2 regions of the Arthrobacter sp. TRD_SC_6 genome follow, and region 2 is predicted to be linked to the other one. Evidence: predicted binding sites of a transcription regulator. Region 2 holds the regulator's gene; the other holds the start of a gene.

Region 1 (15,582 bases), 750 kb from region 2:
GGGATGTACTGATGCTGCAGACCCTCCTCTGGGAAGACGAGGTCCGTGAGGCCAAGTTCCCCTCACTGGATGAGAAGGTGCGGATCTCTTCGAAGGAAAAGGAGATGTCGGCTGCGCTTGTCGAGTCCTTCTCCTCGGATTTCGATCCCGAGAACTTCAAGGACGAGTACCAGGAACAGCTGCGCACACTGATCGAGGCCAAGCTGGAGAAGGGCGAGGCTCTCGACACCGACGAAACGTTCGGCGAGACCAGCGATGAGGTCGAAGGCGGGAACGTCCTGGACCTGATGGAGGCCCTCCGCAGGAGCGTCGAAAAGAACCGCGAGAAGAAGGGCGCAGCAGCTCCCAAGGAGAAGGCGTCCGCGGGCTCGAAGTCGAAAACGAAGAAGGGTGCGTAATGGGCTTCATTAGGAATGACCTCGGAAAGCAGACAATCGCCCAGCCGCCCAACGCCCCCATTGTCGGGTGGGCGTTGCTCGGTGCGGCTTCGATGATGGCACTGGAGGAGGAAAACCGCCGGGTGCTTTCGGCTGCGAGTACTGCCTGTCTCATGGTCTGGGCGGCGCTGGAACTATCCGAGGGCGAGAGCGTGCTGCGCAAGGCGCTGGGCGGAGCGACCCTGGGCTGGCTCGCACGGCGAAGCTAGCAGCCCCCCGGATCCCTTAGTTGTCGCTGGCCTTTCTTGCCACCCGGCTCTTCGACGTCTCCCCAACCTGCCTGCGCAGCCAAGGCACTACGACGTCGAGAACCACCCCGGGCTGCATGGCATCCACCTGATCCAGGCCTTCCAGCACCTCAACGCCCCAGCCCAAGTTTTCGAGCTCTCCCCGCCGCTTGCGGAGGGGTGCCGCCATGGAGATCTGCCCGTCCAGCCCAGCCACCACGTCCTCCGAACCCGCGAAGCACAGGGCGGGGCAAGGCACACTGGGCGGGGCGCCGTCGTCGTCCTTCAAATGACGGAACAGGGTCACGAACTGGCGCGCCTGTGCCGCCCGCATCGGCAGGAGGGCACGCTCCTCCTCCCCAACCGGCTGCACCAGTTCCCCCGGGCGGAGGAAGCTGGCTGAGGTGGCGGGGTTGGTTGCCTGTGAACGCCCGACGGCGGCGCGGTGGGCCTGAACGGACAGCCGCCAGAGCGCTTCGAAAGGCGCATCCACCGGCGGGAACCCGCCGACCGCCAGCGCGGAAACCCTGTCTGAGACCATCGCCAGCCGGATGCCAGCAATGCCCAGCCACGAGTAACCGTAGTAGGCGAAGGAAGCGGTTCCGGTGGCGTCGGCGACCGCAAGCAGGTCTGAACTGATCGCTTCGGGCGTCAGGGTTTTTGGTGCCGGGTGCTGTATACGGTGCGCTTCATAATCGAAGGCGACAACTGTGAAGTGGACCGAAAGCGCTGCGAGCAGCGTGCGGCCCGGTTGGGTGTCGAGCCCTTCTGCCAGCATAGTCCTTGCCGTATTGCCGGAAGCGGGCGTCAAACCGAGTGAGACCAACAGCGCAGGTCCTCGGCCAGCAACGGTCACGGGCAGGCGGGTGCCATCGTGAAGTACAGCAGCGTGCATAGGGGGAATCCTCCCGAAGCGGAAGATTCCCCCTACCACCGCGAATTGAGTCCAGACAATTAGATTCAATTCGTATCAGCAACTATGCCGGAAGGGTACCCGGTAGCGTCATATTCACCCTAAAGTCCGGTAAATCAGCCGCCCTAAGACGCCTCTTCGCGTTCCTTCTCCACCAATTTCCGGTCACGGACCAGGCGGAGCGCTGTGACCAGGAGAATGCCCCCGACGATGTTCAACACAACCGTGTAGCTGAACCAGCCGAGCCAGTCCAGGTAGCTGATTTCGGCACCAGATTGGATAGCTCCGAAGATCAACAGTGAGTCCAGGATTGAGTGGAAGAGCTGCAGTCCCGAGAGAACAAAACCCCCAACGACGGCGGCCGCCAACTTTCCGCTCATTTGGTCGGTGCCGTGCTGCATGCGCGTCATGAGGGTGATGGTGCTGCCGCCGAGCAGCGCCAGGCACGCCGTTTGCCAGCTCAGACCGGCGTCAACGTAGTGCTCGGCTGACGTGGTGACGGTCTCGGTCCATTGCGGGAACGCGGTCATCACCAGGGCCATGAAGATCCACCCACCCACGAGGTTCGCAAACAGCGTGCCGCCCCAAAGCTTGCCGAGTTGGGCGAGGCTGGCTTTTTTCGCGGTCACAGCTGCAATGGGGACCAGGAACCCCTCGGTGAACAGTTCACTCTTGGCGAGGAGCAGCGCAATGAGACCAGCGCTGAAGGCCACCCCCGCCAGCAGATGGTTCTCGGTCTCGTGCAGCACTGCCAGGTAAGCCATCACCCCGATGCCGATCTCAAAACCGCCGAACAGGCCGGTGATCAGCACATCCGGGAAGGTCCTGTGAAGGCGTTGCGCACCCTCGTCGACGGTCCGGTCGAAAGACTCCTCGATGTCCTCCTCTACCGGCCCGGCGTTGTCACCAAGCTCCCTGCGCCGGGCGTCGCCGTCGTCGTCGTGGTTCAAGCCGGCCTGCCTGTCTGTAGTGTCTCCGCCCTTTTTCCCAATGGACCTACGGAGCGGGGTACGGGGCCACCTTGAGCGATTTAGCGAGATGTACCGCATTGGCGGCCATAGAGGAAATGGACGAAGCGACCGCTTCCGGCACCTCGTCCAGGTCCTTGAAGTCTACTTTCTGCATCGCCTCGCCCACCCAGTAGACGCCGCCCTGTGCAGGAATGGTGAAGCCGATGTCGTTGAGGCCCTGATGCATCTCGGCCGTGACGTGGTGCGCGCCGTCCTCGTTCCCGACAACGGCTGTGAGTGCCACACGGTTGTACATGATCGGGCGGCCTTCCTCATCTGTGGAGGAGAGGTCAGCGTCGAGACGCTCGAAGACGCCCTGGCCGACGCTGCTCATATGACCCACCCAAATGGGCGCGCACAGCAGGAAAATATCGGCGTCAAGGATTTGCTGGCGCAACTTGGGCCACTCGTCGCCGCTGCCCATGTCGATCTGGACACCCCGGACGACGTTGTGGTCGACAACCCGGACCGACGACGTCGTCACCCCCTGTTCCTTCAGCTTGTCGAGGATGAGGTTGGCCATGAGTTCGCTGCTCGATGTGTCCGGTGACGGCGTAAGCGTGCAGATCAATGCGAATGCTTTCAGGTTATCCATTGAGTTCCTTCGGTTGGCGGGGCGTGCTTACTGCTTGTATCCCTCGACCTGATTGACCGGCCTGGTTTCTGCGTCCTGAGGACTTTCGCCGGCGTCCTGCTTGGCGCGTCGTTGACGGAGGAGGTCCCAGCACTGGTCCAGTTCTTCCTCGAGTCTGCGGAGCCTCGCCGGGCGGTCCTCGTCCGGCACACCGGACTCGCCAGGGCTGCGCAGCTCATGCTCCTCATCAACCAGTGACTGGATGCGTGCCAGAATGTCCTGATCATTCATCGACTTCCTCCTTCGTTCCGGCTCAGAACCCCCTGCTGCCTGGCCCTGAATATGGATCTCGCTGGAATAATCAGGCTACTTACTATTCGTCCGGATATCTACCGCTGGCCGTCCCTAATTGGGCGCTGCCTAAGTGAATGACCTAAACTAACTGGGAACTATTCGCCTGTGTAGCTCAGTCTGGTAGAGCATCCGCTTCACACGCGGAAGGCCCGGGGATCGAGGCCCCGCGCAGGCACTGTTCACGAGCCCGTCCCGCTGCAAGCGGGGCGGGCTTTTTCGTGTTCAGCCGGTTCATCCTGAGCGAACAAAAAGGCTTAGCACTCGGGACCGTAGAGTGCTAATCTTTTTACCGAGTTGAGCGAATGACGCTCAACTCGCAAACCTCAAATCGCATAGGGAGTGAACCATCATGGCAATGAAATTCGATCCGTTTCGTGAACTAGACCGCGTCGCCGGCGCCCTGCTGGATACTCGCCAGGGCCTTCGCGTGATGCCGATTGACCTGTTCCGAGAGGGTGATCATTACATTCTCAGCGCGGACCTTCCGGGCATTGACCCAGGATCTGTCGACATTGACGTTGACGGGCAGCTGTTGACCATCCGCGCCGAGCGGACCCTTCGGAACACCGAGGGCGTCAAGTGGCTTACCCGCGAACGTGAGAGCGGCTCGTTCCTGCGGCAGCTGAACCTCGGGCAGGGTATCGACATCGACGCAATCTCCGCGCGGTATGAGAACGGTGTGCTGAGCGTGACCATCCCGGTCAGCGAACGTGCCCGGCCGCGCAAGATCGAGATTCTCACAGGCGAGGACGCCCAGGCCATTTCCGGCAACAGCGCCGTGGAGGCCTGAGCCCGCGAACAACAGAGAACGACGACGACGGTCCGCGGGCCGTCGTCGTCGTTCGTTTCATGGGGCGGGCGATTAGGGGCGTTGCGCGGGCGTTCGGGCGCCATGAAGATGGAGTGCATGACTGACTCACAGAAGACTGCAATCGTGACCGGCTCCAGCTCCGGTATTGGCCAGGCAACCGCCGTCGCCCTCGCTGAATCCGGATATAACGTCGGCATCACCTGGCATACGGGCCAGGAGGGGGCAGAAAAGACCGCCGGGCTGGTGCGCGGGTTGGGCCGTGAAGCTGTGGTCGCCCACCTCGATACAGCAGATGCTCCTGCCTGCGGTGACGTGATTGATGGGCTGATCAGCGAGCTCGGGGGCCTCGACGTCTTCGTGAACAACGCGGGGATGAATAAGCCCCAGCACTTCCTCGAGACCGACTACGAAACGTGGCGCACAATCCTTGCGTCCAACCTGGACGGTGCCTTCGTGTGTATGCAGCGTGCTGCCCGGAGTATGGTCGCAGCCGGGCAGGGCGGCCGCATCATTGCCGTCACGAGCGTTCACCAAGAGCAGCCCAAAGTGACCTTCTCCGCTTATGACGCCTCGAAGCACGCGCTGGGAGGTCTGGTCCGCACGATGGCGATTGAACTCGCGGATCAGGGGATCACGGTCAACGCGGTGCTGCCCGGCGGCGTGCATGTTCGTCCGGACTCGCCCGAAGGGCAGGATCCCTACAAGATCAGCCGTCCAGGAGTTCCCACCGGCAGGCCGGGACACCCCCGCGAAATAGCCGACGTCATCACCTTCCTCGCGTCGCCAGCTGCGAGCTACGTGACTGGAGCTTCGTGGGTGGTGGATGGCGGAATGCTGCAGATGGGCCCCCAGGCCGGGTCCCACATGCGCAGTGACGAGTGGCGCAAGGGCTGACAGACAACAAAAAACTGCGGGCGGAGCGCCGTGTAGGCGCTCTGCCCGCAGTTTTTTATAACCCGGTTGGTATGCAGTGCTATGCAGTGCGGGTGTGGTGCTTGTCCTTGAGAACCAGCGCCAGTGCGATCATTGCGATCGCCAGGACGAGGTGCAGGATGTTGTCCGCACCATTGATCGGAACGAAGTTCGCAGCCGAATCGGCGGGAACAATCAAGCCGTAGATAAAGAGCACTGCGTAAATCACGCCGCCCCACAGCAGGAAGTTGTACGCGCCCGAGTAGGTCTTGGACATGACGATTCCTGCGACACCGAACAGCAGGTGGACGATGTTGTGAAGGATTGAAACCTGGAAGATACCCAGCAGCATGGCCGTTGATTCGCTGCCTGCGAAGCCAAGCTGATCGTAGTTGCTGGTGATTCCTGGAACGAAGCCCAGAACTCCCACGAGTACGAAGACGACCCCAAGTGCGAGTGCAGCCTTCTGAATGTTGGACCGGGTGGCTACGCCTGACCCGGATGAATGTGTTGATGCCATTGCAAATTCCCCTCTGACTTGCCGGTCTGCGGGAAACCGGCGCTTAGTGATGCGAGTAGATGAACAGCACTTCCCCGCTCCTTGTTATGCCAGCGTTGCACACACGAGGGCTAATAGGAAGCACACTTAGTTAACTCTTTGGTAACCGTTTACGTTAAAGCTCCGGTTGAAAGTGTCGCACAGCCATCAGGCACTCGACAGCTCATATTCACGCGCCGTTCAGGAATGCTGCCTATTGTGGCTTTAGTCACATCGAAAGGCGCATCCATGACACCCACTCAGCAGCTCGATCAGTCCGACTTCTCCGCCTTGCGGCAGGGCCAGCAGATCACTCTTCATCATGAATCAGGACACCGGTTCACGGGCGTCCTTGAGGACCTCGCGGAAGATGCGTCGGTGGTGTGGGTGCAGCTGGACAACGGCGCCGGGCGGCGGCTCTTTCACCGCGAAGACGGGTACGCCGTCAGCGTCTGATGCGCGCCTGGTCAACCCGTTCTCGTCGCGTACAGTTCACGCAGTTCGCGGTGGGTAAGTGCACGCTGGCGGTACTCATCCGTGAGCACTCCGAGAACGTTCTGAGCGTATTCGTCATTGGTTGAGGCGATTGCGTCTTTCGCGAAGATGACCCGCAGGTTGTGGGCGTAAGCGTCGACCGCAGTCTGGGCGACGCAGTTGTGGGTCGAGACTCCCGCCAGCACAACCTGATCCACAGCGAGATTGCGCATCCGTTGGAAAAGGTCGGTGCCAAAGAACGCGCTGTCCCTCGTTTTCACCAGTTCGGGCAACCCGTCAAGGTTCAGTCCGTCCACTGGTTCGGCCTGCTCGGTGCCAACGAAGAGGAAGCCTTGATCATCGTCGAGCATGCTCACGGTCCAAGTGGATTTGTCCCGCTGGTGTTCGGTGCGGATCACGTAAACCGGAACTTCCGCCGCCTGAGCGTCGGCAATCGCTTCATTGCATGCTGTGACTAGCTCGTCCTGCTGTTTACCCAGAGATTCGTCCTCGAAAAACGCCTTCTGCATGTCAATGATCAGGAGCGCAGTTCCCATCTGCTTTCACCTTCCGCTTAGGGATTCACTAAGCATACTGAGAATTGCTCCTTGAGGGGCGGAGCAGCGAGGGCTAGCGTTGATCGAACCGGAGGTGATGAACATGGGAAGGCGCCTTGCAAGCGCCGGCGCGCTTCTCGCCGTCGTACTTCTCACTGGCTGTTCCCCGGTCTCACCGGGAGCTCCGCAGCCGCCGTACTTTGAACCCGAGCCGGTGAGCCTTGAGCCCGGCGACGTGTTCCCCTTGCTGACCTTCTATGGGGGCTGGTGGAGCACACCGGCCTTCTCGCCAGACACTGCTGGCCTTCCCTTGCAGGTGGCGCTGGTGCGTTCCGACAGCGGGCGCTACGTAGCCGGATACGAACGCACCACCGGCACCCTCATACCGGGCCGGGACATCGAACCGCCGGGCGAGTGGCCCGAGAACTCGGTCATGGTTCTCGACTCCGCGACCGGCGTGGTCTGGGACCAGTTCCGCGTCGATGATGAGGGCCTCCCTGTCGGCACAACCGGCGAAATGGTGTCCGTGGAACAGCGCTTCCCGCCGATTGCCGGGGACCCACCTCGTGGCACCCTGCACACCTTCACAAGGAACGCGTTCACGGGGGCGGTCATCTACGTCGGCCTGTTCCCGGAAGAGGATCTCGCAAGAGGCACCGTCGAGGCCGACTGGTAGCACCCCCTTGACGCCGAACGTTTTCTCCAGTGGGCTACAAGTACCCAACAGCGAAAAGGCAGGTCCGCCGTGAAATCCCTTTGGCTCGAGTCATCCCCGCACATTCCCACTGACGAGTTCGCCCCCGATGCGCGCTATGACTCAGTGGTGGTTGGAGCCGGGATCACCGGATTGACGACGGCGGCGCTGCTCGCCCGCTCCGGGCAGCGGGTCGCGGTCCTCGAAGCACGCACGGTCGGTGCAGTCGCTACGGGCAACAGCACCGCAAAGGTCTCGCTCCTTCAGGGCACGCAGCTGTCCACAATCATCAAGCATCACGGCCCGGAGCTCGCGCGCCACTACGTCACCGGCAACCGAGAGGGCCAGAGCTGGTTGCTGCGCCTCTGCGATGAGCACGGAGTCGGTTACGAGACCCGCGATGCGATCAACTACGCCGTGACCGACGACGGCGCCCGTCTCCTAAGCGAGGAGCGCGACGCCTGCGCCAAAGCGGGGCTCACCGCAGTACTTGAGGACACCTCCGAGCTGCCCTTCCCGGTTCAGCGCACGCTGCGCGTTGCCAACCAGGCCCAGGTTCACCCGATGGAAGTGCTCGCGGCGCTGGCCGCTGACCTGCGCAAGCATTCCGGCCAGCTGATCGACGGCGTGCGGGTGACAGGGGTGAAGACCGGCTCCACCAAAGGCGACCGCATCATCGTCAACGCGGATCAAGGAAACGTCACGGCCACCAACCTCATCATCGCGACCGGCACGCCGATCCTGGACCGCGGAGGGCACTTCTCCGTCCTGGAACCTTTGCGCTCCTACGCTGTCGCGTTCACTGTGCAGGACGAGATCCCCGCCGCCATGTATCTCTCGGTTGACTCACCGTCACGAAGCCTGCGAACCGCCGTCGTCGCTGGTCGTCCGTACCTCATCGTCGGCGGTAACGGACACCCCGTAGGCCGGCAGGCACACACGCAGTCCCTTGTAGACGACATCATCCGCTGGACGCAGGAGAACTTCCCCACGGCGCAGCCGGCGTTCAACTGGTCGGCGCAGGACTACCGCCCGTCGTCGTCGGTCCCGTATGTGGGCAAAATCCCGTTGGGTGGGCACCATATCTACACCGCCACCGGCTACAACAAGTGGGGTTTCACCAACGGGGTTGCGGCGGCGCTGGGACTCTCGGCCGAGATTCTCGGCGGCCACATGCCGTGGGCCATGGAGTTGTACAAATCCCGGCTCGGCAAGCAGGATGCGATGACCACCGCAAAGGCAGGTGCCGGCGTCGGGCTGGAAATGGTGAGCGGCTGGTTGAGCGGCCTGGCCCGCACCTCGCACGCGCAGCCGCCTGAGGGGCAGGGGACCGTTGTGCGGGAAGGTGCGCGGCCGGTTGGCGTTTGCCAGGTCGACGGCATCACGCATCGGGTGTCGGCGGTGTGTCCTCACCTGGGCGGAGTGTTGAGCTGGAACGATGCCGAGCGGTCCTGGGACTGCCCCCTGCACGGTTCGCGCTTCACATTCGACGGAAAGCGCCTTGAGGGTCCGGCGACAAGGGACCTGTCAGCTCCATAGTGGAGTCTTCCACGTACTACGTCGCTTGATCGCGTTACGTCACCCGGTGATGGTCAGCGGTTGCGTCGGCACTGACTAGCCCAGACGTGGAATCACGTTCGCCATGCACTCCGCTGAAGAACATGCCCAGTTCGGCAGTCGCAGTGAGCGGCACGACATTGGCAACGTACTGGTCCGGACGAACGACGACGACAACCCCGCCTCGGTCGATCCCGCGCACCTCGAAGATGTCCTGGGCAGGGTCCACACCGAACACCTTCTCCAAATAGCTGAGCTGGAACGGCCCAACGGAGGGCTTGAAAATATCCGGTACCGCATTGATGTCGATCGCGTGATGATCCTGCTGATAGATCACCTTGACGTCGAACCAGGCGTCGATATCGGCGCCCTCGGGCGTGGCAGCCAGCGGCGACTCTGGTGAATTGGTCAGCCACTCAGCGAAGTTGGTGACCTTCGATGGGCTACCTGGCGTCAGCTCATCGGCGAAGACGTAGATTCGCCAGCGCCCATCCGCAGTAGCGTGGTGCCCGAGGTGAATCTGGTTGGTATCGCAGACCCGCATCACCGGAGCGGACTTGAAGCGCTTGCCGACGGGGAAGCCGGTTGCAAGCTCCTGGCGGGGCGCTTCGCCCACGATCATTGATGCCGAATACTCCGTCATGAACCCGGCAGGGAACTCCATGGTCCGGACGTAGAAATCCTCGAGTTCCGTTGGGTCTTCGAACTCTTCGGGTTTCTTGGCCATCAAGGTGGACCACTGCTTGTCGAAGTCGATGAGGTTCTTTGCAACCACCTGCCGCTCGGCCGAGTAGGTGGACAGGAGGCCCTCCGGGCTCCTTCCCTCCAGGACGTGTCCGAGCTTCCAGGCAATGTTGAAACCGTCCTGCATCGACACGTTCATGCCCTGGCCAGCCTTCGCGCTGTGCGTGTGGCAGGCATCGCCGGTGATGAAGACGCGCGGAGTGCGGGTCCCGAGCTCTTCCGGGCGGACGTCGTCGAACCTGTCAGTGAGGCGGTGGCCCACCTCGTACACGCTGTGCCAGGCGACGTTGCGCACGTCGAGGGTGTACGGGGAGAGAATAGCGTTCGCCTTCTCGATAATTTCCTCGATGGTGGTGCTGCGGATATCACCTTTGGTGTGAGCGTCGACCTCACCAAGATCCACGTACATGCGGAAGAGGTGGCCGCCCTCGCGCGGAATAAGCAGGATGCTTCCGCCTTCCCCCGACTGGATCGCGCACTTGAGCCGGATGTCCGGGAAGTCCGTTACGGCGAGGACGTCCATGACCCCCCACGCGTGGTTCGCCGCGTCGCCGGCAAGCGTGCAGCCAATCGCCGTGCGTACCTTGCTGCGTGCCCCGTCGGCTCCGATCACATACTTCGCGCGCACTGTGCGTTCCTGCCCCTCAAGCGGACCGGCCGTGTGGAGCAGCGTGACCGTGACCGGGTACGTCCCTTCGTCGGTAACCTCCAGACTCTGGAAATCGAGTCCGTAGTCCGGCGTCATTCTGGTTGGAGAGTTCGCCATGAATTCCGCGAAGTAGTCAAGGACTCGCGCCTGGTTGACGATGAGGTGGGGAAATTCGCTGATGCCTGCTGGGTCATCAAGCGGACGTGCCGTCCGAATGATGCTCGAGGGGTCCGCCGGGTCTGGCTTCCAGAACGCCATTTCGGTGATTCGGTACGCCTCGGCGGTAATCCGCTCGGCGAAGCCGAAGGCCTGAAAGGTTTCTACACTGCGTGCCTGTATGCCGTCTGCCTGCCCGATCACAAGACGGGCGGGCCGCCGCTCTACGATGCGCGTGGTCACGTTCGGGAACTGCGACAGTTGGGCCGCAGCAAGCATGCCAGCAGGACCGCTGCCGACGATGAGTACATCGACCTCATCAGGGAGCACAACAGGTCTGTTCAGGCCGACACCGGCTGCTGCCTGGACCCGCGGGTCACCGGATACGTAGCCGTGATGGTGAAACTGCACGGGCTTTCCTCACTCACTTCTTTGTGGATCTTTCGGTTCGCTCAACGTCGAGGTCATCCGCGTCGACAGGTGTTCAGTATGTGCTGCACTTCACATGACATACTTTATCGTATACGATCTCGTACATCAAGAAGATGTTCCATCCGTGAGGAGAGCCCATGGAGCCCCTGACCCAGGCCAGTGCAGAACTGCTTGCCCGCACCCGCAAGGTGATTGCCGTCCACATCAACTACCCGAGCCGCGCCGCGCAGCGAGGACGCTCGCCGCAGCAGCCGTCCTATTTCCTGAAGCCGCCGTCGTCGCTCGCGTTGGGGTCCACCGAGGCGCCAGGTACCGTGGAGCGGCCCCTCGGGTGTGAACTGCTCGGCTACGAGGGGGAAATCGCCCTCATCATCGGCACGCCGGCGCGGAGGGTGGCCCTCGACGAAGCCTGGCGTCACGTTGGGTGGGTCACCGCCAGCAATGACCTCGGCGTTTACGACCTCCGTTACGCAGACAAAGGCTCCAACGTCCGCTCCAAGGGCGGCGACGGCTACACACCGGTGGGCCCGAACCTCATCCCAGCCGCTGAGATCGATCCTGCGGCACTCCGTATCCAGACTTGGCACAACGGGGACATCGTCCAGGACGACACCACCGAGGATCTCCTTTTCCCCTTCGCCCAGCTCGTGGCCGACCTGTCCCAGCTCCTCACCCTTGAGAAGGGCGACATCATCCTCACCGGAACGCCCGCCGGCGCATCAGTTGCCAGCCCGGGTGACGTCATTGAGGTCGAGGTGACCGGTGGCAGCCACAGCAGCGGGAAACTTGCCACCCGCGTAGTTGAGGGCATGACGCCATTCGCCAACTTCGGCGCGCAGCCCAAGACAGATGACACGCAGCGCGAGGAAGCCTACGGTTCCCGTGAAGCCGCGGGGCTAAGTCCACGGGACGGCAACGGCTCACCGCTGAGCCCGGAGCTGAAGAAGAAGCTGGAAAGCGTCGCCACAGCCACCCTGTCCTCCCAGCTGCGCAAGCGCGGACTGAACAACGTCAGCATCGACGGCCTGCAGGCCACCCGCCCGGACCGCCGGGTGGTCGGCCTGGCCCGAACGCTGCGCTACGTCCCCAACCGGGAGGATCTTTTCAAGACCCACGGCGGCGGCTTCAACGCCCAGAAACGTGCCATCGATTCAGTGAACGACGGCGAAATCCTCGTCATGGAGGCACGCGGCGAGAAGGGCACCGGAACAGTAGGCGACATCCTGGCCATGCGCGCCCAGGTGCGCGGTGCAGCAGCCATCATCACCGACGGCGGCGTCCGCGACTACTCGGCCGTCGCTGACCTGGACATGCCGACCTACTTCGCCAACCCCCACCCCGCCGTCCTCGGCCGTCGGCACGTCCCCTGGGACACCGACATCACCATCGCGTGCGGCGGAACCACCGTGCAGCCCGGCGACATCATCGTCGCCGACTCCGACGGCATCCTGGTGATCCCGCCGACCCTCGCCGAAGAACTCGTGGATGACTGCATCCAGCAGGAGAAGGAAGAGACCTTCATCTTCGAGATGGTCAAGCAGGGAAACGGCGTGGACGGCCTGTACCCGATGAATGCGGAATGGCAGGCGAAGTATGAGGAGTGGGCCGCCGCCACGGAAGGCGCCCCTGCGGAAGGAACAACCAGTGACTGACACCGCCGTCGGGCGTTCCTCTGTCGTGCAGCCGGCAGTCGAAGCCATCGCGGGCAGCAAATCCGAGCAGGCCTACACCTTCATTAAGGCGCGCATCGTCGAGGGCACCTTCTCCCCCGGTTACCGACTGGTACTTGCGAAGATCGCCGAAGACCTCGGTTTCAGCGTTGTTCCAGTCCGGGAAGCGATCCGCCGCCTCGAGGCTGAAGGGCTCGTAACGTTCCAGCGCAACATCGGCGCCACCGTCTCCGGAATCGACCCGACCGAGTACTTCTACACCATGCAGACACTCAGCATCGTCGAAGGCGCCGCCACTGCCCTGGCGGCGCCCCTTATAAGCAAGGCGGACATAGCCCGGGCCCGCGCTGTCAACGAGGAGATGCGCGCTTGCCTGGAACACTTTGACCCCGTCCGCTTCACCACGCTCAACCAGGACTTCCATAGCGTCCTCTTTGAGCGCTGCCCCAACCCGCACGTCCTCGATCTGGTTCGCCGCGGCTGGAACCGATTAGCATCACTCCGGTCCTCCACCTTCCGTTTCGTCCCCGGCCGTGCGCGGGCATCTGTGGACGAACACGAGGCACTCCTGCAGCTCATTGAGTCACAAGCCGACGCCGACACCATCGAGCGCGCGGCACGCAAGCACCGTTCCGCAACCCTCGACGCTTACCTCGCGCGAACGCCCACCATTACCGAATAACCCAGTAGTCAGGAAAAGAACAATGACGTCCACCGTCCCTGAAACCCATTACGTGCCGCAGGACCTCCCCAAGCACATTCAGCACTACATCAACGGGACGTTCGTCGATTCCGTGGGCGGCAAGACCTTCGATGTGCTGGACCCGGTCTCCAACAAAAACTACGCCACCGCGGCAGCCGGCCAGAAGGAAGACATCGACCTGGCCGTCGCCGCCGCACGCGACGCCTTCACCAAAGGTCCCTGGCCCAGGATGAAGCCCCGCGAGCGCGCCCGCGTCCTGAACAGGATCGCCGACGCCGTCGAAGCCCAGGAGTCGCGTCTCGCCGAACTCGAAACCTTCGACACCGGCCTGCCCATCACCCAGGCAAAGGGCCAGGCCCTGCGCGCGGCGGAGAACTTCCGCTTCTTCGCGGACCTCATCGTCGCCCAGTTTGACGATGCCATGAAGGTCCCCGGCTCCCAGATCAACTACGTGAACCGGAAACCCATCGGCGTTGCCGGACTGATCACGCCGTGGAACACGCCCTTCATGCTGGAATCCTGGAAGCTCGCCCCCGCCCTGGCGACCGGCAACACGGTGGTCCTCAAGCCCGCCGAGTTCACGCCGCTTTCCGCCTCTCTCTGGGCTCAGATCTTCAAGGACGCCGGGCTCCCCGACGGCGTCTTCAACCTGGTCAACGGCCTCGGCGAGGAAGCGGGCGATGCCCTGGTCAAACACCCGGACGTTCCGCTGATCTCCTTTACCGGCGAGACCACCACCGGACAGACGATCTTCCGCAACGCCGCCGCAAACCTCAAGGGCCTCTCGATGGAACTCGGCGGAAAGTCGCCCTGCGTGGTCTTCGCGGACGCGGACCTTGATGCAGCCATCGACTCCGCACTGTTCGGCGTCTTCTCCCTCAACGGCGAGCGCTGCACCGCCGGCTCGCGGATCCTCGTGGAGCGGGAAATTTACGACGAGTTCTGCGAAAAGTATGCCGCCCGCGCGAAGACCATCGTCGTCGGCGATCCGCACGATCCGAAGACGCAGGTGGGCGCGCTGGTCCACCCGGAGCACTACGAGAAGGTCGCCTCGTACGTCGAGATCGGCAAGTCCGAGGGCCGGCTCCTCGCTGGCGGCGGCCGTCCGGAGCACCTGCCGGAGGGCAACTACATCGCGCCCACCGTTTTCGCCGACGTCGCGCCTGAGGCACGGATCTTCCAGGAGGAAATCTTCGGCCCTGTTGTAGCCATCACCCCCTTCGAGAACGACGACGAAGCGCTGGCTCTCGCGAACAACACCCGATACGGGCTCGCCGCCTACATCTGGACGCAGAACCTGACGCGCGCGCACAACTTCTCCCAGAATGTGGAGGCCGGCATGGTGTGGCTCAACAGCCACAACGTCCGTGACCTCCGCACACCGTTTGGTGGAGTGAAGGCGTCCGGCCTGGGCCACGAGGGCGGCTACCGCTCGATCGACTTCTACACCGACCAGCAGGCCGTGCACATCACGCTCGGATCTGTTCACACCCCCAAGTTCGGCAGCATCGAAGACTCCGCTGCCAACGAGGGCTAGTTCCCCCACCCCTGCTCAAAGAAGAGAAGACCAAAATGACTGACTTTGTTCTCACCCCCACCCTTCCTGCCCCGGACATTGTTCGCTGCGCCTACATGGAGATTGTGGTCACCGACCTCGCCAGATCCCGGGAGTTCTACGTGGACGTTCTCGGTCTGCACGTCACGGAGGAGGACGAGAACAACATCTACCTGCGCCCACTGGAGGAGTTCATCCATCACAACCTGGTGCTGCGTAAGGGACCGGTGGCCGCTGTCGCCGCTTTCGCCTACCGCGTGAAGTCTCCAGCCGAGGTGGACGCCGCCGAGGCCTACTACAAGGAATTGGGCTGCCGTACCGAGCGCCGGAAGGAAGGCTTCACGAAGGGCATCGGCGATTCCGTCCGCGTCGAGGACCCATTGGGTTTCCCTTACGAATTCTTCTACGACGTGGAGCACGTGGAGCGCCTCACCCAGCGCTACGACCTCTACTCCGCCGGCGAGCTGGTGCGTCTGGACCACTTCAACCAGGTCACCCCCGATGTGCCCCGCGGCCGGAAGTACCTCGAGGACCTCGGCTTCCGGGTCTCCGAGGACATCCAGGATTCCGACGGCGTGACCTACGCCGCGTGGATGCACCGCAAGCAGACCGTCC
Region 2 (15,582 bases):
GTGCGTCCTGAGCGGTGCAGGTACGCCTTGTGCTCGGTGGGCGGATCGACGTGGACCACGAGTTCGACGTCGTCAACGTGCACTCCGCGCGCAGCGACATCGGTAGCGACCAGAACGCGGACGCCGCCGGTAGAGAACTCGGCGAGGTTGCGGTCACGCGCGTTCTGCGAAAGGTTGCCGTGAAGGTCGACGGCAGGGATGCCGGCGTCGGTCAGGGTCTTTGCCAGCTTGCGGGCATGGTGCTTGGTGCGCATGAACAGCACGCGCTTGCCCTGCCCCGACGCCAGCTGAACGATCAGCTGCTTCTTCTGGGTCTGGTCGTTGATCAGCAGCACATGGTGCTCCATGGTGGTCACGGAAGCCTGCGTGGTATCCACTGAGTGCGTGACCGGGTTGGACAGGTAGCGCTGGACAATCTTGTCCACGCCGTTGTCCAGCGTCGCCGAGAACAGCATGCGCTGGCCTTCGGTGGGCGTGGTGTCGAGGATCTTCTTGACGATCGGCAGGAAGCCGAGGTCCGCCATGTGGTCAGCCTCGTCGAGGACGGTGATCTCCACCGAATCGAGGGTGACCAGCTTCTGCCTCATGAGGTCTTCGAGGCGCCCGGGGCATGCGATGACGATGTCGACGCCGGCACGCAGCGCCTTCTCCTGGCGCGCCTGGGACACACCGCCGTAGATGACGGTGGTGTTCAGACCGAGCTCGCTGGCCAGTGGCTCCACCGTGGCGTTGATCTGGGTTGCCAGCTCGCGGGTCGGAGCAAGGATCAGTGCCAGTGGGCGGCCCGGCTTGCGGCGGTACGCAGCTTCCCGCTCGGCCAGGCGGGAGACCATGGGCAGCGCAAAGGCGAGGGTCTTTCCGGAGCCTGTGCGGCCGCGGCCCAGGACATCGCGTCCTGCCAGGGTGTCGGGGAGGGTCTTCACCTGGATGGGGAATGGTTCGGTGATTCCCTGGTTGGTGAGGGAACGGACGAGCGCTGTGGGCACGCCAAGCGCAGCAAAGGTAGTCATGTAAAGTACACGAACTTTCTTCTCATCTTCCCTGGGCACCGGTTGGCGCTCAGAGTCCGCCGAAGGAAAGTCAGACAGTGTCAACCGCTCTCACAAACTCAGGAGATAGTGCGGGACAAAAGAATGCGTTCATCGACGCAGGCTGCGGCCGCAGGTTCCTGTAGTTGTGGTGAAAATCCGACACAAATACAGGTACAGAGCCGCAAGCAAGTGGAACCAGTCTATCAGCCTGCAGCTTGCACTCCCGACGGGAGGCGGCGAAGATGGAGCGCGTGTGAGCATGATCACCCCTCATCCGCACCACAACCTGACAACCCGCAGGAGGCACCATGTCCGCCGCAAGCATCCGCTCCGACGCCGAAAACCTGCAGGAGGAAGTGGCGGACCTTCGCCATCGCCTGCATCAGGAACCAGAAATCGGCCTGCACCTTCCGCGCACCCAGGAGAAGGTTCTTGCGGCGCTGGATGGGCTCGAATATGAAATTTCCCTCGGGACGGAGACGACGTCGGTCACTGCGGTCCTCAGGGGAAACGCTCCCTACACGGGTGAGCAGAAACCGGTGGTCCTGTTGCGCGGCGATATGGACGCGTTGCCTGTGCAGGAGCAGACGGGCGTGCCCTACACCTCGACCATCGACGGCGCCATGCACGCGTGCGGACACGACCTCCACACGGCGATGCTCGCCGGAGCCGCGCGGCTGCTGGCCGACCGGCGGGACCAACTCGCTGGCGACGTCGTACTCATGTTCCAGCCCGGCGAGGAGGGTTTCGACGGCGCGGGCGTGATGATCCGCGAAGGCGTGCTCGAGGCCGCCGGACGCAGGCCGGATGCCGCTTATGGCATCCACGTGATGTCTTCGCTGCTGCCTGGCGGCATGTTCGCAAGCCGGCCGGGGACGCTGATGTCGGCGTCGGACAGCCTCTTCGTGACGGTGCTTGGCGCGGGCGGCCATGGGTCCGCACCTCACCGCGCGAAGGACCCGGTGACCGTCGCGGCGGAGATCGTGACCAGCCTGCAGACCATGGTCACCCGGCAGTTCGACATGTTCGACCCCGTGGTGCTCACGGTCGGCCTCCTGCAGGCGGGAACCAAGCGGAACATCATCCCCGAGTCAGCGCGGATCGAAGCGACTGTCCGGACTTTCTCGGACCAGAACCGCGAGCTGATGCGGGCTGCGGCACCGCGGCTGGTTCAGGGTATTGCCGAGGCTCACGGACTGCACGCCACCGTGGAGTACGAGACCGAGTACCCACTCACCGTCACCGATCCGATGGAAACTTCAAATGTGGAGCGCCACGTCAGCGAGCTGTTCGGCGGCGAACGCTACACGCAGCTCGTCAACCCCATCAGCGGCTCGGAGGACTTTTCGCGGGTCCTTGCGGCCGTTCCGGGCAACTTTGTATTCCTCTCCGCCGTCGAACCGGGCGTGGATCCGGCGGGTACGGCGTTCAACCACTCGCCCTACGCAGCGTTCGACGACGGCATCCTCGCCGACGGCACGGCCCTCTACGCGCAGCTTGCCGTAGCCCGGATCGCGGAACTCGCCGGGGCACAGGGATAGCTGGAGTCCCAACGAAGCTCACGCACTCTCTCATCTCATCGCTACGCTTGTACCGATGAACACGCACCCTGAACCCCAGCCCCGCCTCGCCCAGCCCGTCTCCTTCGTGCGTCGCGGCTCAAGGCTGCAGGGCCGGCGTCGTGATGCGTGGGCCGAGCTGTCCGACGGGCTGGTTATCGACGTGCCGCGCAACTCCGCGGCGGATACGTCCGTGGATCCCGCGTGGGAGTACGACCCCGCTGCCTCCTTTGGGCGCGAGGCTCCCCTCGTGGTGGAGGTAGGGTCCGGCCTGGGTGAGGCTGTTGCTCACGCGGCGGCCGAAGATCCGGACCGCAACTACCTCGCCCTCGAGGTTTATAAGCCGGGACTGGCACAGACGCTGCTGCGCATTGAACAGGGCGACCTTAAGAATGTCCGCGTTGCCCAGGTCAATGCAGCCGAGGCGCTCGCCACCATGATCCAACCTGCATCCGTCGCAGAGCTGTGGATCTTCTTCCCGGACCCCTGGCACAAGACCCGGCACCACAAGCGGCGGCTGGTCAAGGACACTTTCGTCGAGCTCGCTGGACGGGTGCTGCAACCGGGCGGGGTTCTGCGCCTGGCCACCGACTGGTCCGACTACGCGTTCCAGATGCGCGACGTTGCGAATGCTTCCGCCCTGTTCGAGAACCTGCACGACGGCGAGCGCACGGGTGCGCACAGCCCCCTCACCCATGTCTGGGAAAGCGGCGTCGAGCATGAGGTGGGTGGGGCGCCACTCCGCGACGGGCGAGATAAGGCCGGAACCGCGCGGGACCACGAGGGCGAGGACACCCTTGGCGGGTGGGCTCCCCGTTTCGAGGGGCGCGTCCTCACCAGCTTCGAGAATAAGGCGCACGACGCCGGGCGGCTGGTTTTCGATCTGGCCTACCGCCGGGTGCCGCTGCAGTAGCCACGGGCGGGTGGACGGCGGACAGAGGGACGATCAATATCAGTTCACGACGAGGTGTTGGTGCCCGTCGATCAGCTCACGCACGATGTCGAGGTGGCCCGCGTGGGTCGATGTTTCTACCAGCACACGAAAGACGACTTCGCGGCCATCTTGCATCGGCGGCCCACCGAACTCGTTCGCAGGCGGCCACCAGCGCGGAGCGGCAGACAGGTCAGTCTTCAAAAGAACCTCGTCGCTCCGTTCAATCTCGAACTTGTAAAGACTGACAGCTTCGGCGCCCGTCATCGGCTCGGATGACCACCCGTCGTGAAGGGCCTCGATCGCCCTGGGGTCGCCGCCGAGGACTGCTGAGATCCAGAACATTTCGTCGTCGTACGCAAGGTGGTTGAGGAGGCGCGTTATGGTCCACCCAGATGGGACCAGCTGCCCGTTCATCTCGGCCTCGGTGAGCCCGTCCACAGCGCTCAGAATGTGGGCGCGTTCGTTGGCCAATTGGGAGAGGAGAAACTCATCACTCATATTTGGACTCGTCTCCCGTGACTTCTACGCGTCTATTCGGCGTACTTCGATCGGCCATCGTTCCGCTTCCCCTAACTTGCCGGCGATCTCCACCGCACGTTCCGTGTCCACACAGTCGACAATATAGAACCCCGCGATGAATTCTTTGGTCTCCATGAACGGACCGTCGGTTACTGCGAATTTGCCGCCGTCCGATCTAACGAATTTTGCTTCCTCGCTCAGCTCATGCGACTCCACTAATTCTCCGGTGGCCTTCAGTTCCTTATGCAATGAATTATGGGCCTGCATGATGGCCTCGATTTCGGCTTCAGAGAGCGCGTTCCAGGTCGCGTTATCGATTGGAATCAACAACAAATGTTTCATGGTTTCTCCTCCGCACCCGGTGTGGGGCGCCGGTCTTTGATTAGTTGGGATTAGGTCGAGGGACCGGAGCCTGTTTCGGACAGGCGCCGGCCAAGAAAGCGGCGCTCAACTTCCGACGGAGCCAGTTCCCAGGCCCGTTGATACTCGCCGTTTGCCTCCGTCATTCTGCCCAGACGCCGCAGCAGGTCAGCTTTGGCCGCAGGCAGAAGGTAATACCCTTCAAGGGCCCGTTCCCCCGCCAGCCGATTCATGAGCTCGAGGCCCGCCTCCGGCCCCTCAGACATCGCGACGGCGACGGCACGGTTGAGCTCGATAACCGGCGACGGGGCAATTCGTCCGAGGTGCTCGTATAGCCGGGCCACCCTCGCGAAGTCCGTGCTGCCGAAGTCCGGGGCGATCATATGGCAGGCGGCAATGGCGGCCTGGACGCGGTAGCTTCCGGGCCGGGAACGGCGTGCGACGCCGGTCTGCTCGGCCTTTGCGAGCACCGCTACCGCTTCCTCGATCGCAGCCCTGTCCCATGATCGGCGGTCCTGCTCTTCCAGAGTCACCAGATCGCCTGCGGCGTCTGTCCGGGCATCCCTGCGCGCGTGGTGGAAGAGCATGAGCGCCAGGAGGCCGGACGCTTCCGATTCCTGGGGGGATCCGCCGAGCAGGACAATCAACAGCCGGGTCAAACGAATTGCTTCCCGGACAAGGGATTCACGGATCAAGGTGTCGTTGCCCGTGGCGGAATATCCTTCGTTGAACATGAGGTAAAGCACCGCCAGGATCCCAGCTGTCCGCTCGGAGATGAGCTCCGGCGGCGGTACCCGGTAAGGGATCCCGGCGTTCCGTATCTTGGCACGGGCACGGACCAGCCGTTTCGACATGGTTGCTTCCGGGACAAGGAACGCCCGTGCGATCTCCCCTGTGGAGAGCCCGGCGACCGTGCGCAAGGTCAAGGCAACCCTGGCGTCGAGCGGAAGCGCCGGGTGGCAGCAGGTGTAGATAAGGCGCAACCGGTCATCGTCCGCGGCAGGGTTCCCTGTGGGGTCGTCCGCCGGTTCATCAGGCTCGATGAGGATCGCCAGTTCACGCACTGCCCGCTTTTCGGTGGCAGAACTGCGCAAACGGTCGATCGCCCGGTTCTTGGCAACAGTGGTTAGCCAGGCCCCGCTGTTCCGGGGTATGCCTCGTACGGGCCAGTCGGTGAGGGCACTTGCAAAGGCATCCTGGACGCAATCCTCGGCAAGGCTCCAGTCACCCGTGACGCGGATGAGCGTTGCAGTGATTCGCGCGGTCTCGGTGGTCGAGGCCCGTGCGAGCGCCGTCTGCACGTCCGTCAGTGCAGACACCACTTCACCCCTCCCGGAACCATCTGTGACGGCTTCGGTGGGGACGGCTACTCTCCGAGCGGCCATACTGGCCTGATTTCAATCTTGCCGAAGCGTGCCATGGGATGTTTCGACGCAACTTCGATGGCCTCGTCGAGGTCGGTGCAGGCGATGATGTCATAGCCCGCAACCCATTCCTTGGTCTCGGCAAACGGCCCGTCGGTCACCACCACTTCACCGCCACGGACTGTGACGGTAGTTGCGTCCTCCACGGGTCGCAGCCGGTCACCGTGGCGGGCTATACCCCGCGCGTCCATCTCAGCCCCCCATTCCTCGATGTTGTCCTCGGCAGCCACATATTCCGGCGCTGAGGGATCGCTACAGATGAATAGCATGTACTCCACCATGACTCCTTCTTGTCGGTTGATATACAGCACGACGTACGGGATACGGGCAAAAGGACACTTGGAGCAAATCTTCTACAGACTGCACTCTCGAACGGGCGTGCCGGTCAGCCGCGCACGTCGGAAAGGTGATGGACGACGTCGTGCAGGCCGTACTGCGCGAGGGACGCCACAGTGAAGCGCGAGCCGTTGCTTCGGCGGCCGGTTCGGCCCCAGTCCTCCACGCTCTCAAGCAGGGCCGCGTACTCCTCACCCGCATTCGTCAGTTCGGCTGAAACTTTAGCTGGATCCTCCCCCGCATAGTCTTTCTCTTCCGCGGTGCGGTCCTGATCCCAGTTCTCGAACTCAGGATCAACCTCGCTGACCATCAGCTCCGTACGCTGAGCGAACAGCGCGTAGACGTCGCGTACGTGGGCCGCGTACTCGAGCGCGGACCAGGTGCCGGCGTCGGGCCTGTTCCGCACGTCTGTGCGCTCCAGGACCGCCTGCCACCGCGGGAGGTCCGCGCGAACACTTTGGGCAACTGTCTCGGGAGCATTGTCAGCAGCTTCGAAGCCGCATTCGCTACAGGGTTTATCAAGCACCCAGGTCCAGTCTTTGGTTTCAGGTTCAATCGCCATGAAGCCGACAGTACCGGGCGACCACGCCAACTGTCGCCAACAGCAACTCTTGCCACAAACCACTTTGTAGTACAAACTAGTTTGCATGAACCGTAATCCGGACCTGCCTCACACCGACGACGACACCCTCGACCTTCAACGCGCCCTGTCCCTCGTCACCAATGCCGAGACCGAGGCCCGCAAACAACTCAGCCCCAGCGGTCCGCTGCTCTACCTGATCTGGGGCATCACATGGCTGCTCGGCTTTGGGGCACTGCACGGTTCCCGCTTCGGATGGCTCAACCTGGAGTACCTCGCCGCGCTGTCCTTCGCCGCCGCGGTCATGTCGCTGGGCATCGTCGCGACCATCGTGCTGGCCACCCGCCACAGCACCGGAATCCGCGGACACTCAGCCTTCATCGGTTCCGTGTACGGCGTCGGGTGGTTTCTTGGATTCGCGGTGGTCGGCATTCTCAGCGCCACCATCAGCCGCACCGTCGACGATTTCTGGACACGCGGCATGCTCATCAACAGCATCGCCGTCCTGGTGGTCGGGCTCATGTACATCACCGGTGGCACCACCTTCAATGACGTCACCCAGGTGGCCATGGGCGTGTGGTTCCTCGTGGTTGACTTCGTTGCCCTCCTCAGCGGCACCGACCATTTCCTGACCGTCTTCTTCATCTTCGGTTCCGGCGGGTTCCTGGTGGGCGCAGCCGTCGAATTCCTCCGCCAGAAGCACCAGCGCAACCGCCCGGGGTTTGCACATGCCTGACCTAGACCCGGTAATCCACGCCGAATCCCGCCTCCGGGCGATTACTACCCTCAACGAGGTCGGCGAACGCAACAGCATCGCCTTCACCAAGCTGCAGAGAATCCTGGACATGACGGCGGGCAATCTCTCCACCCACCTCCGCAAACTCGAGGACGCCGGCTACATCGCCGTCTCGAAGACCATCGAGGGGCGCACGCCTGCAACATACGTGTCCATAACGCTGGCCGGAAAGGCTGCCTACGCCGCGTACCGCGAGGCGCTCCACGAACTCCTTTCGGCACAACTCACGGAGAAACCATGACCTCCCGACCCCTTGCTGGAACATCTCCGCAAACCTCAACCAGTACGACGGCGGCACTTGCCACCGCGGATTCCGTCACCAAGACGTTCGGTGGCTCCACGGCCCTCGACTCAGTGTCGCTGGAGATCCACCCCGGAGAATCCGTTGGCCTCCTCGGGCCTAACGGTGCCGGCAAGTCCACGCTGATCAGCCTCTTCTGCGGCCTCCGCCGGCCCGATTCCGGCATTGTCACCCTGTTCGGCGGCAGCCCCGGGGACCCGGCATCACGCCTGCGGTTAGGGATCACCCCGCAGGCTACAGCTGTTCCGCAGACGCTGCGGGTATTGGAAGCGGTCGACTTCGTAGCCGCCCATTACCCGGACCCCGTCCCGAGTGGTCAGTTGCTCGCGGACTTCGGCCTTGAGGAGTCCGCGAGCAAGCAGTGCGGCGGTCTCTCCGGCGGCCAGCAGCGGCGGCTCCTGGTGGCACTCGCCCTGGTTGGCCGGCCCGAACTCGTCATCCTCGACGAGCCCACCACCGGCCTCGACGTCGACGCCCGCGAAACGCTGTGGCGCAGCCTCCGTGAGTACCGTCGCTCAGGCGGGACGCTCCTCATCACCAGCCACTACCTCGAAGAGATCCAGGCCCTGTCCGGCCGGGTTGTGGTGATGGACCGCGGCTCGGTCATCGCGGACGGAACGGTCGACCAAATCCGTAGCCGCGTGGCAGTAAGCAAGGTCTCCTTCCGGACGGACCTGCCGCCGTCGTCGTTCACTTCATTCCACGCCACCGAACTCTCAGCCGACGACGACGGCCGCCTCACCATCGTCACGCACGACGCCGACTCGACCGTCCGCGAACTGGTCCACAGCGGCGTCACTTTCAGCCAGCTCGAAGTCCGGGGCGCAAGCCTCGAAGAAGCTTTCCTCGCACTGACCTCACAGGAGCATGCATGAACACGCAGACCGCGCCCGGCCCCATTTCGCTGATCCGCACCCACACGAGGGCGCAGGTCCTTGAGCAACTCCGCATCCCGGTGGCGGTGATCTCGTCGGTCATCTTTCCTGCGCTCGCGTTGCTCTTTTTCGTGGTGCCGCAGTCCTCCGTTGTCGAGAGCCCTACTGCCTCCCTTGCCGCCGTGGCCCAGTTGGCACTGTTCGGGGTGATGAGCTCGTTTCTGTTCAACTATGGGATCGGCGTGGCTGAAGACCGGCAGAATCCGTGGACCACCTACGTCCGGACGCTTCCCGTGGGCCCGCTCCCGTCGACTGTGGCCCGGGCGCTGACGGCCATGCTGTTCGCGCTGCTGTCCCTGATTCCGGTGCTGATCCTCGGCGGGCTGCTGACCTCGGCACCCGAGGCCTTCGCTAATGGGACCCTGCCGTTGTGGCGGGTGCCGATGTCGGTGCTCGTGTGGCTGCTGTGCGGGTTGCCGTTCCTGGCGCTGGGCCTGTTCATCGGGTACCTATGCACCTCGAAGGTAGCCATTGCGGTGACCCAGGTGGTGTTCTTCCCGCTGGCGTTTGCGGGCGGAATGATGCTGCCGCCGTTCCTGTTCCCGGAATGGCTGAACACGTTCTCCCTGTTCCTTCCCTCACGGGCGGCGCGGGATCTGGCGGTGTTCGCGCTGAGCGGTGACGGGCTGCACGCCACGACCCTGCTGTGCATCACGGCCTGGACGGTTTTGCTGGGTGCCCTCGCGCTGTGGGCCAACCGCCGTGACCAGGGGCGCCGGTTCCGCTGATCGGCCTTCGCGGAGGGCGGGTCGATGAGCGTTCATAACAGCCCGTTACTGCCTCAACTTATCGCTGATAGAATTTCTTTCATTGAAAGAGATACGACGGGGTGAGTAGCAGTGCTAGTAGCGGGAACAATAATCGCGATCATCTCCGGTGTCGGTATTTTCGCCATCGGAGTGCTCTACCTAGCCGTGCCGCGGCCGATGGCCGCGAACTTCGGACTACCGGTAATCCCGCACTCTGAAGCGACGGACTGGCTACGGGTGAAGGGCCTCCGTGACCTCGCAATGGGGGTTGTTGCAGGCGTTGTGGTCATCACTGCACCCGGAACAGTGCTGGGTTGGGTACTCGCCGCAGCGGCCATCATTCCTCTAGGCGATGCCGTGATGATCCTGAAGGCCGGCGGGTCGAGGGGCGCAGCAATCGGCATTCATGGGTCCACGGCAGCGTCAATGCTCGTAGCCAGCGCGCTTCTCCTCGCCGCATGAACAACGTCGAAGCCCCGAGAACCGACGACAAACGCCAACGGCGACTCGCAGCACGACGTGAACTCATCCTTGCGGTCGCCCTGGACATCGCAGAGTCCGAGGGGTGGGACGCGGTGACAACGCGCCGTGTCGCCGATGAAATTGAGTTCAGCCAGCCCGTCATCTATCAGCACTTCTCCAGTCGCGACGAGCTGATCCGCGCAATTGCAGTGAAAGGTTTCGTGAGACTCACGGAGGAGATCCATTCTGTGCGTGCTTCACAACCGCCGTCTCCCCTGAAGGAGCTCTGCTGCCGTTACGTTGACTTCGGCTTGAGCAATCCGCGGCTTTACGAGGCAATGTTTGTCTTACCCACCACAGCACGGTTCGCGACTGCGGACACTCCGGCCGAAATGCGTGCGTCATTCGACGCTTTAGTCAGCGTTGTTGTGCCGAACACCAGGTCCGACGACGCAGAGTCAGCGGCGGAGTTGCTGTGGGCAGCGTGCCACGGAATCGTGACCCTTCGGATAGCCAAAAGGGTACCCGGCACCCGGATAGACCAACATGTTGCCCGCATCGTAAACATCACAATGCAGCCTTCGTAGCCGCTGCGCCAGGCTGCTCAGCTGAACGACGACGACGGAAGGTCGCGCTCCCTGCCCACCATCGCATCAACGATCCTGCGGGCTACGGCGTCGGGATCCTTGCCCTGCGGAAGACGGGGAGGCTCACCGTCGATGGGACGCGTGGCCAATCCGGTCTCGGTGTGTGGCGGGCGTACGTCGAGCACCCGTATGCCGCTGCGCCGCAGCTCGAGGGATGCAGCCTTGCCGAACGCGCTCAACGCGGCCTTGGTTGCCGAGTAGGCAGCCATTCCCGCGGTCGGGCTTTCGGCGACCACTGCACTGAGCTGCACAAACAGCCCGTCTTTGTTCATTATTGGCGCCAGCGCACGGACCAGGCGGACGTATCCGATGAAGTTGGTGAGCAGCAGTTCGTCGAGGGTGTCGTCGTCGAGCTCGGTCAGTCCCCCAAAGGCCACCACGCCGGCCGCGTACACAACGCCGTCCAGTGAGGAACCGTTGAGCGCATCGGCGATTGCGGCAGGCCCGGCCGGCAGGGTCAGGTCAGCTCTGACCGATTCTGCGCCGAGCTCGGTTGCGAGTGCGGCGAGTTTGTCACCATCCCGGCCGGAGAGCAGAAGTTCCGCGCCCCTGGCGCTGAGTTCGCGCGCGATACGCGAACCCAACTCGCCTGTGGCACCGACTATAAGGAACCGCACTCCTGTGAATTCGCTCATCGACCGACAGTAGCAACCGGGGTCAGCGTGAGTCACCCGTTGAGTGCGCAGGTAATCGGTGAATCAGCGCGGTAGAAGGCGATAAAGTGCGCTCAGGGGTGGTGCTAGACCTTCACGGCAGGCTCAGGAACGCCCGGGGCGCGAGTCCTTGGTCCGCGCCTTGAGTTCACGCAGTTCCCGGTCGGTCTCCTCGAGGGACTCGAACTCCTCGAAAGCGCGGTCCAGCTTGCCCGAATTGGGGTCAGCCCACGCAAGTTCCTCCCGGGCGGCCTGCTGATGGCGGAGCCGCCTGGCCTCCTGCTCCGCCTCCCGTGCAGCGCGCGCAGCCTCGAGGCTGCTTCCCGCAGTTGCGGACACAGCCCCCTCCATGCTCAACGCAGCCTGGGTGGCACCGTGCTGTGCTTTCATGGATTGGTAGCGGATCGAGTTCTCGTGCAGGGCTGTCTCAAGCCGGTACAGGTCAGCCTCGAGTGACCGGACCTGACGGTCGACGTCGTCGCGCTGGCTGGTGAGGGTTTCGAGCCTCTTGCGCACCTCGATGCCGCGTTTGAGCGCGGCCCGGGCAGCGTCGTCGTCGTTCCTTGAAACCGCGAACTCTGCGGCACGGTTGGATTCCTCCAGGTCTGCAGTGGCCTGGCGGACGAGGGTGTCCACCCGGTGGCGCACCGCGGCGAGATCAGCCACGCTCCGGCGTGCCAGGTCCAACTGCTGCTCCTGGTGGCGCTGTGACTGGTCGATCGCAGTGATGGGATCGACCGGTTCAATGGCGTTGCGGCGGGCAGAAATGATGCGGGAAATTCGACGTCTGACGGACACGGCTTCAGGCCCGTTTGGTGCTGGAACCGTAAGTGTTGCTCCACGTTTGCAGCGCACCGATCTCAAGCGCGAGGCGGGATGTTGCCCGGTTCACCTGCGCGGTGCCGGAGACGTTGTGAACCTCAAGCAGGGTACGGCGGAGGTCCGCGGAGAGGGTCGACAGTGTGCCCACCTGACCGCTGATGCTGCGCGCAAGCTCCTCGCGGAGTGCCCGGTTCGGTTCGCGTTCGGCGAGTGCAATCCGTTCACAGAGGACGGCCTCGGCACGCGTCAGGTCCTCCGCGGTTGCCGCAAGCTCACCTCCCGGGACTCCCTGTGCGAGCGCCGCCTGGACGGACCGGCGGGTTGCATCGGTTGAGCGTTCCAGCTGAAGTCTGAGTTTCGCCAGCTCGCGTGACGCCGGATCCACCGATAGCGAGCGCATCCTGCTGGAACTGCGCTGGATACGGCGGCGAAGCACGCCCGACTTACGAACCCTGCGGACCACCAGCCAGGTGCCTGCAACTGCTGCGATGAAGAGTATGCCCAGCCCGGCTCCGACGAGCAGGAGGAGCTCGAACAGTGTCCCGGCGGCGTCGGTGAAGTCTGAATCAGGCATACATCAAGTGTGCCGTGCCAGGAAGTTTTTGTCGCCTCCCGACGGGATTGGAGGGCCAATCTTCGCTAAGAGCGGTTGCCCTCCGCCCGCCAGATCATCAGTGCCTGGCTCCTGGGACGCGGCCGCTGACCGCGGGCCAGGGTGACGACGTCGCCTGCTAGACCCGCCGCGAACACCCGGCTGGTCTCGGAGCTGCGCCGCTGGGCCAGTTCACTTGTGAGCTCCTGCACGCGGTGCTGGAGGGCCATCACCTGGTTCTCCAGTTCCAGGATGCGCTTGATGCCTTCGAGGGACACACCCTCCTGGGACAACCGCTGGACTTCCCGGAGGACGTTTACATCGCGCTGGGAGTAGCGGCGTGCGCGCCCCGGTGCCCGGCTGGGAATCACCAGGCCCAGCCTGTCGTACTGACGCAGCGTCTGGGGGTGCATGTCCGCCAACTCCGCGGCCACCGAAATGACGTAGATCGGCATGTTCATGTCGACGGTCATGCAACCCTCCTTCGGGACTAGAGCCGCGCCTTCTCGGCGAGGTTGCCGCGCGGGTCAGCGTCCTTCGTAGCCTCGGCGAAAGCCTGCACGGCTGCCTCGGCGTCCTTGTTCAAATTCTGGGGTACGACGACGTCGATGGTCACCAGCAAATCACCGGTCGCCTTCGAAGTCTTGACCCCGCGCCCCTTGACCCGGAGCGTGCGGCCCGACGGCGTTCCCGCCGGTACCTTCACTTTCACATTTTCTCCCTCCAGCGTGGGGACCTCGATCTGCGCACCGAGTGTGGCCTCCGGGAAGGTGACCGGGACGTGAACGCGGATGTTGTCGCCGTCGCGCTGGAAGAACGGGTGGGGCTTGACGTTGACGGCGACCATCAGATCGCCAGCACCTGCTGCTCCGGGTTGGCCCTTTCCGCGGACCCTGACTTTCTGGCCATCACGGATTCCAGCGGGAACCCGGACGTCAATGACCTCACCAGACGGTTCACGAAGGCCGATGGTTGTCCCACGGATTGACCCTGCGAAGGAAATGCTGGTGGATGCCGTGCGGTCCGCGCCCTTGCGCGAAGGTGGCTGGTAGCCGGGGAATCCCCCGCCCTGCGGGTACCCGCTGCCGCTGCCGAACAGGTCGGCGAACTCAGGCGGAATGTTCCCGCCGCCCCCGCCGAAACCTGCGCCGCCCCGGCGCTGGCGCCCGGCGGATTGCCCGAACAGGTTGCCGAAGACGTCCTCGAACCCTGCTCCCCCCGCCGGACCGCCAGCCCCGCCGGCCGTGAACCGGGCACCGCCGCCCATGGCGCGGATGGCGTCATACTGCTGGCGTTCCTCCGGGTCCGACAAGACTGAGTAGGCCTCGGAGATGTCCTTGAACATCTTGTCTGACCCACCCGTGCTCTGGTTCTGGTCAGGGTGGTGCTTGCGGGCGAGCTTCCGGTAAGCCTTCTTGATGTCGGCGCCGGAGGCATCCTTAGGCACACCAAGGATCTTGTAGAAGTCCTTATCGACCCAGTCCTGACTTGCCATTCAGCGTCTCCTTGTTAACTACGTCCGTTGCCCTGTTCGTTGGAAGCCTGGCCGCGGTCCACTCCGAGGAAGGGGGCTTAAAATTCCGAAGCGAGCTCTGCGAGTCTCGGAATTTCGTTGCCCCCGTTCGGAGGGGACCACGGAATCAGCTACTCAGGAACAGCAACAATCACTTGGGCTGCTCGCAGCACTCGGTCATCCTTTTTGTAGCCCGCGCGAAGGATCTGGCTGACGGCGTCGAACTGGACGTCGGCACTTGGCTGTTGGATCAGGGCTTCGTGGACGTTCGGGTCGAACTCCACGCCGGTCTCGTCAATACGGCTCAAGCCGTAGGTCTTCAGGGCGTTCTCCAGTTTTGTGGAGATCGCCGCGAACGGCCCATCAGCCAGGTCGCCATGCTGGCGGGCGGCATCAATGTCGTCGAGAACCGGCATCAGGGAGTTCAGCACTCCGATGACTGCCATATCCCGTGCAACGTCGCGGTCCCGCTCTACGCGCTTGCGGTAGTTGACGTATTCCGCCTGCAGCCGGAGTAGGTCGTTGCGGAGCTCGGCTTCCGCATCGGTGGCAGGAGTTTCGGCTCCGGCCTCGTTCAGGATCGCCTCAGCCTGGGCGAGTGCGTCGCCGTCGCCGGCTGCATCTGCGGCGGGTGCGTGGGACTCGGTTCCGGCGTCGGGCTCCTGCCCGGCACCCGCGGAGGGTGCCGGGTCAGGAGTGTCCGAGCCAGCCGAGTCACCGGTGTCATTGCGCCCACGGACCTTGCCAGTCTCCGGGTCGATCTTCCGATTGTCCCGGAAGCTGACCGGCTCTTGGTGCTCTTCTTCGTTTCCGTGGTGCGGCATAATTACTTCTTCTCGTCTTCGTCGACAACCTCGGCGTCGACGATGTCTTCGTCGTCGGCCTTGGTCTCCTCAGAGGATGGCTCACCGGACGGTGCTGCGCCCGGACCGGTTGCGCCTTCTGCCTGTGCCTGAGCGTAGATCGCTTCGCCCAGCTTGGACTGGGAGGCCTGCAGCTTCTCGAATGCTGCCTTCACCTCGTCGTCGTTGTCCTGGGACTCCAGCGCCTTCTTGAGGGCGTCGACGTCCGCCTGGACTTCGGTCCTGACCTCTTCAGGCAGCTTGTCCGAGTTGTCGGCGATGAGCTTGTCCGTGGAGTACGCCAACTGCTCGGCACCGTTACGGGTGTCAGCGGCCGCGCGGCGCTCCTTGTCCTCAGCGGCGTGCTCCTCGGCGTCACGGACCATGCGGTCGATGTCTTCCTTGGAGAGCGAAGAACCACCGGTGATGGTCATGGACTGCTCGGTGCCGGTGCCCTTGTCCTTGGCGGACACGTGAACAATGCCGTTGGCGTCGATGTCGAAGGTGACCTCGACCTGAGGGACTCC

Evidence for each region. Region 2 encodes HspR, which represses chaperone genes until heat shock. Its sites were predicted from a motif close to AAGTTGAGTCNNNNNGACTCAACTT; they were not measured.
Region 1: ACWA1U_RS04400 (Hsp20/alpha crystallin family protein) is a predicted target of HspR. The motif match lies at 3,807-3,831, and genes of this name have one in related genera.

Annotation. Positions count from the first base shown of each region.
Region 1 is NZ_CM143953.1:891,661-907,242, reverse strand. Features, by position in the region: gene ku (non-homologous end joining protein Ku) at 1-398, shown strand, start outside; gene ACWA1U_RS04430 (hypothetical protein) at 398-646, shown strand; gene ACWA1U_RS04425 (alpha/beta fold hydrolase) at 663-1,559, opposite strand; gene ACWA1U_RS04420 (formate/nitrite transporter family protein) at 1,703-2,527, opposite strand; gene ACWA1U_RS04415 (flavodoxin family protein) at 2,574-3,182, opposite strand; gene ACWA1U_RS04410 (DUF2630 family protein) at 3,210-3,452, opposite strand; tRNA gene ACWA1U_RS04405 (tRNA-Val) at 3,617-3,690, shown strand; gene ACWA1U_RS04400 (Hsp20/alpha crystallin family protein) at 3,865-4,305, shown strand; gene ACWA1U_RS04395 (SDR family oxidoreductase) at 4,423-5,220, shown strand; gene ACWA1U_RS04390 (DUF4383 domain-containing protein) at 5,300-5,758, opposite strand; gene ACWA1U_RS04385 (hypothetical protein) at 6,026-6,232, shown strand; gene ACWA1U_RS04380 (cysteine hydrolase family protein) at 6,244-6,807, opposite strand; gene ACWA1U_RS04375 (hypothetical protein) at 6,911-7,483, shown strand; gene ACWA1U_RS04370 (FAD-dependent oxidoreductase) at 7,553-9,040, shown strand; gene ACWA1U_RS04365 (FAD-binding monooxygenase) at 9,075-11,018, opposite strand; gene ACWA1U_RS04360 (fumarylacetoacetate hydrolase family protein) at 11,177-12,691, shown strand; gene ACWA1U_RS04355 (GntR family transcriptional regulator) at 12,684-13,391, shown strand; gene hpaE (5-carboxymethyl-2-hydroxymuconate semialdehyde dehydrogenase) at 13,414-14,949, shown strand; gene hpaD (3,4-dihydroxyphenylacetate 2,3-dioxygenase) at 14,985-15,582, shown strand, end outside.
Region 2 is NZ_CM143953.1:139,164-154,745, forward strand. Features, by position in the region: gene ACWA1U_RS00635 (DEAD/DEAH box helicase) at 1-1,010, opposite strand, end outside; gene ACWA1U_RS00640 (M20 metallopeptidase family protein) at 1,340-2,572, shown strand; gene trmB (tRNA (guanosine(46)-N7)-methyltransferase TrmB) at 2,628-3,503, shown strand; gene ACWA1U_RS00650 (mycothiol transferase) at 3,543-4,022, opposite strand; gene ACWA1U_RS00655 (YciI family protein) at 4,047-4,385, opposite strand; gene ACWA1U_RS00660 (RNA polymerase sigma factor) at 4,436-5,722, opposite strand; gene ACWA1U_RS00665 (YciI family protein) at 5,770-6,108, opposite strand; gene ACWA1U_RS00670 (DinB family protein) at 6,213-6,725, opposite strand; gene ACWA1U_RS00675 (hypothetical protein) at 6,811-7,479, shown strand; gene ACWA1U_RS00680 (transcriptional regulator) at 7,472-7,780, shown strand; gene ACWA1U_RS00685 (ABC transporter ATP-binding protein) at 7,777-8,715, shown strand; gene ACWA1U_RS00690 (ABC transporter permease) at 8,712-9,503, shown strand; gene ACWA1U_RS00695 (DUF4267 domain-containing protein) at 9,615-9,986, shown strand; gene ACWA1U_RS00700 (TetR/AcrR family transcriptional regulator) at 9,983-10,573, shown strand; gene ACWA1U_RS00705 (SDR family NAD(P)-dependent oxidoreductase) at 10,591-11,268, opposite strand; gene ACWA1U_RS00710 (PspA/IM30 family protein) at 11,392-12,084, opposite strand; gene ACWA1U_RS00715 (hypothetical protein) at 12,089-12,682, opposite strand; gene ACWA1U_RS00720 (heat shock protein transcriptional repressor HspR) at 12,748-13,173, opposite strand; gene ACWA1U_RS00725 (DnaJ C-terminal domain-containing protein) at 13,191-14,195, opposite strand; gene ACWA1U_RS00730 (nucleotide exchange factor GrpE) at 14,345-15,037, opposite strand; gene dnaK (molecular chaperone DnaK) at 15,040-15,582, opposite strand, start outside.